Regions from separate parts of the Pinirhizobacter sp. genome, predicted to be linked through region 1. Evidence: predicted binding sites of a transcription regulator. Region 1 holds the regulator's gene; the other holds the start of a gene.
What was found. Region 1 encodes FliA, which starts transcription of late flagellar genes. Its sites were predicted from a motif close to TAAAGTTTNNCNNNCNNNGGCCGATAA; they were not measured.
Positions count from the first base shown of each region.

Region 2: VGM61_RS14120 (glycoside hydrolase family 31 protein) is a predicted target of FliA. The motif match lies at 1,264-1,290, and genes of this name have one in related genera.

Region 1 is NZ_DASYDG010000010.1:40,827-43,027, forward strand. It holds gene VGM61_RS03090 (protein phosphatase CheZ) at 1-69, opposite strand, end outside; gene cheY (chemotaxis response regulator CheY) at 78-476, opposite strand; gene VGM61_RS03100 (RNA polymerase sigma factor FliA) at 527-1,258, opposite strand; gene VGM61_RS03105 (MinD/ParA family ATP-binding protein) at 1,255-2,085, opposite strand; gene flhF (flagellar biosynthesis protein FlhF) at 2,196-2,201, opposite strand, start outside.
Region 2 is NZ_DASYDG010000039.1:7,616-9,816, forward strand. It holds gene VGM61_RS14115 (GGDEF domain-containing protein) at 1-899, shown strand, start outside; gene VGM61_RS14120 (glycoside hydrolase family 31 protein) at 1,296-2,201, shown strand, end outside.

The DNA.
Region 1 (2,201 bases):
GCCTGAGTCGAGCAGTTCGCGCAACGCCGGGGGCACGTCATGGCCCAACGGGGAGATCATCGTGTTCATGGCTGGCCTTAGCTCGCGGCCGCGAGGCGTTCGAAGATGCGGTCGAGTTTTTCCTTCAGCGTGACGGCGGTGAACGGCTTGACCACATAGCCGTTCACACCGCTTTGCGCTGCCGCGATGATCTGGTCGCGGTTGTTTTCGGCGGTGACCATCAACACCGGCAGGTGTTTGAGCGCGGCGTCGGCGCGGATGGCGCGCAGCAGCTCGATGCCGGTCATGTTGGGCATGTTCCAGTCGGTCACCACCAGGTCGAACGAGGCCGCGCGCAGTGATGCGAGCGCGGTGACGCCGTCCTCGGCCTCGGCGATGGCGGTATTGGTGAAGCCGAGTTCGACCAGGAGGTTCCTGACGATACGGCGCATGGTGGAGAAATCGTCCACCACCAGGATTTTCATGTTCTTGTCCAAAACGTCTCTCCGCGATGCGTTCGCGCTACTTCTTTGTTCGTCGGGGCTTTTCAGGCCCGCTCGCGCCAGCCACCCATGCGGGCGCGGAGGCGGATCAGGGCTTGTCCGTGGATCTGGCACACGCGCGACTCGCTTACGCCGAGGATGGCGCCGACCTCCTTGAGGTTCAGCTCCTGCTCGTAATAGAGCGACATGACCAGTTTTTCGCGTTCGGGTAGGGAGTCGATCGAGTCGGCCAGGGCCTCGCGCATGCCTTCGCGCTCGAAGAGCGCATCCGGACCCTGGGCGTCGGGGTCGGCCACATCGATGGCCGAGCCTTCGTCACCCTCGGGGGCCGACAGCGACAGCAGGCGGGCGCCCGCGGCATCGGCGAGGATCTGGTTGTATTCGAGCGCATCGATGCCAAGACGCTTCATCACTTCCGCGTCGTCGGCGTCGGCGCCGGTCTCGTTCTCGATCTGTCGCGTCACCTCCGCTACTTCACGTACCTTGCGATGGACCGAGCGGGGCGTCCAGTCCGTCTTGCGCAGCTCATCGAGCATGGCGCCACGGATGCGGATGCCCGCGTATGTCTCAAAACTGGCCGCGCGCGTCGGCGAAAAATTCCTCGCCGCCTCGAGCAGGCCGATCATGCCGGCCTGGATCAGGTCGCCCACGTCCACACTCGCCGGCAGGCGCCCCATCAAGTGGTAGGCGATCCTGCGGACCAGCGGCGCGTGGATACGCACCAGCTCATCCGCCGGGATACGCGAAACCTCCAGGTATTCGGTGGCGACGCTCATGACGGCAACCCTCCCATCGGACGGGGGCGCTCGCTGAAAAAGCCGATGCGACCCTGGGCGCGACGCTCGGGTTCGCCCCATGTATCGACCGCACGTGCCAGATTCTTGAATCCGAGCGCCGAACGGCTGCTTGGCCATGCTTCGACGACCGCCGCCTGGCGACGGATCGCCTGGCGCAGGTATTCGTCGTGGGGGACCATCCCCATGAAGTCCAGGGACACGTCCAGGAAGCGTCCGGTCACCCGGGAAAGCTTCTCGAACAACTGTTTACCTTCCTGTGCATGACGGACCATGTTGGCCACGATGCGGAAACGGGGGACGTCGAATTCGCGCGAGAGCACCTTGATCAGGGCATAGGCGTCGGTGAGCGAGGTCGGCTCGTCGCAGACCACCACCACCACGTCGTCGGCGGCGGCGGCGAACATCGACACGCTGTCGGACAGGCCCGCGGCGGTATCGACGATGAGAAATTCAGGGCGGACGGTGAGCTCGTCGAAGGCGCGGATCACCGCGGCGTGCTCGACATTGGGCAGTTGCGCCATGCGCCGGGTGCCGGAGGTGGCCGGGATCACCTTCAGGCCGTGGCGTGAATCGGTGATCAGTTCCTCCAGCCGGGCGCTGCCTTCGAGCAGGTGGCCCAGGTGGCGCGTGGGCTGCAGGCCCAGCAGTACGTCGACGTTGGCCATGCCAAGGTCGGCATCCAGCAACAAGGTGTCGCGGCCACCCATGGCCAGGGCCATGGCGAGGTTCACCGCCGTGGTGGTCTTGCCGACACCGCCCTTGCCGCCGGCCACCGCGATGGTGCGGCAGGGCTGGCGGTCGCCGATAAAGGCCAGTCCCGCGGCCTGGTGGGCGGCGACGGCGAGGTCGTTGCTGCTGGGCGGCGAAGACATCTGCAGGTAACTTCCGATTGCGAGGTTCATGGGGATTCCGTTGCTCACGC
Region 2 (2,201 bases), on a different contig from region 1:
CGCGTCACGTCGACCGGCCGCTGCGCTGGGGACTGCCGGTGGTGTTCATCGCGGTTTTCGTGGCGGCGCAGGCGTTTTTCGAGTACATCGTGCCGAGCCTGCGCGTGCGCCTGCACCTTTTCAGCGTGCAGATGGTGGCGTGGGATGCCTGCACGGTGTGGATGCTGCTTCGCCACGGGCCGCGCGAGTTGCGCACCAGTTGCCGGCTGGCGGCGGTCGTTTTTATAGCTGACCTGCTGTTCTATGCGGCCAGGCCGTTCATTCCGCTGGCTGCCGGCATGGGCGAGGACGCCATGCACGGCGGCACGCCGATCGTTGCCACTTTTGTGATCGGCATCATGCTGGCGCTGGGCTGGTTCATCGCCTTCATGCTGCTGGTGACCGAGCGCCTGGCCGTGGACCTGGGCCGCCTGGCGCGCATCGATGGCCTGACGGGCCTGCTCAACCGCGTTGCGCTGATCGAAGACGGTAGCCGCGCTCTGGCACACTGCCGCGCGCGCGGCCGCCCCTTCGCACTGCTGATCTTCGATCTTGATTACTTCAAGAAGGTCAACGACACCTATGGCCACGATGGCGGCGATGCGCTGCTGCGCCAGTTTTCGAACCTGATCGGCGCGGTGCGCGAACCGGGAACTTTGCTTAGCCGTTACGGCGGCGAGGAATTCGTGCTGGCGCTGCCGGGCCTGACCCTGGGCGAGGCCGCGGTGCTGGCCGAGGACATGCGCCAGGCGGTGGCGGCCACCGAGGTGCCCTTCGGCGGCACGCGGTTGTCGATGACCACCAGCATCGGCGTGGCCGTGGCGGACACTACGCAAACGTTTGAGGAGCTGATCGCTCGCGCGGATGAGGCGCTGTACAAGGCGAAGGCCGCTGGCCGGAACCAGGTGTCCGCCTGCTGAGGCGATGTGCGTTTCGTTGGGGCTCGCTGGCCGCTGCAGTTGATCAGACTTACGGTGGCTCGGCTTCGCCATCGCAACGGCTGCGGCGCCCGGACGCCTCGCAAGAGCCGCCGGGTGCCACCCTTGCCGCGACGGCTTCGCCGTCCTGGAGGGAAGGAGAGCCGCTGCGCGGCTCGTGTCTTATGGCTTCGCCCTCCAGGACCGCACAGTCGGGCGGGGTTATTCGAATCGGCCTCCTGCCTCAGCGAATAATGCCGGCCATCCATGGCCGGCACCGCTGCGCGGCCTTGTCCGCCCGACTGCGCTCGGCTGCAGATGTCGCGGCAAGGGTGGCACCCGGCGACTCAGCGAACCCGGCCTATAATCGGGGTTTCGACGCTTCCGCCGATAACCTAAGTGACTGTTGCCACTATCCACGATGCCTTTGCTGACCCCGCGGCGATCTTTGCGCGAGGCCCTGTTCGCCTGACCGTACTCACGCCGCGGCTGCTGCGCATCGAGTTCGACCCCGCTGAACGTTTCAACGACGCACGCACGCAGTTTGCCGTGCGCCGCGGCTTGCCCAAACCAGCCTTCGACGTGATCGAGGACGAGGCCTGTCTGGTGCTCGACACTGGCGTGCTGCGCCTGGAATGGATCAAGGGCCGTAGCGCGCCTGATCAAAGAAACCTCCGCATCCTGCTCCGAGATGGCGACCAGGAAACACTCTGGACCCCGGGCATGGCGGAAGAAGGGAACCTCCTGGGTACTTACCGCACGCTCGACCGCTACGACGGCGACACCTGGACGGACGGCCATAAGATTCCGTTGGAACAAGGCATCCTGTCACGCAGCGGCTGGCATGTGGTGGACGATTCAACGAGCTTTCGGCTGGATGAAGACGGTTGGGTGGCCAACGGTGGCCAGGCACCGGTACTGGACTTCTATTTCTTCGGCTATGGCCACGACTTCCGCGGGGCCATAGCGGACTTCGCCGCGGTGTCCGGCCCACAACCGCTGCCGCCGCGCTTCGTCTTCGGCTACTGGTGGTCGCGTTACTGGAATTACTCCGACCAGGAACTGCGCCGGCTGTTGGGCCGTTTCGGTACTGAGCGCATGCCGCTCGATGTGCTGGTACTGGACATGGACTGGCACACCACGCCGGGTCTATCGCTGCGCGCGGGGCTCGACGAGCGCGACGAATTTGGCGAACAACGCGGCTGGACGGGCTACACCTTCAACCGTAGCCTTTTCCCCGACCCCGATGGCTTCATGCGCTGGGTGCATGGACACGACCTGAAGATCACCCTGAACCTGCATCCC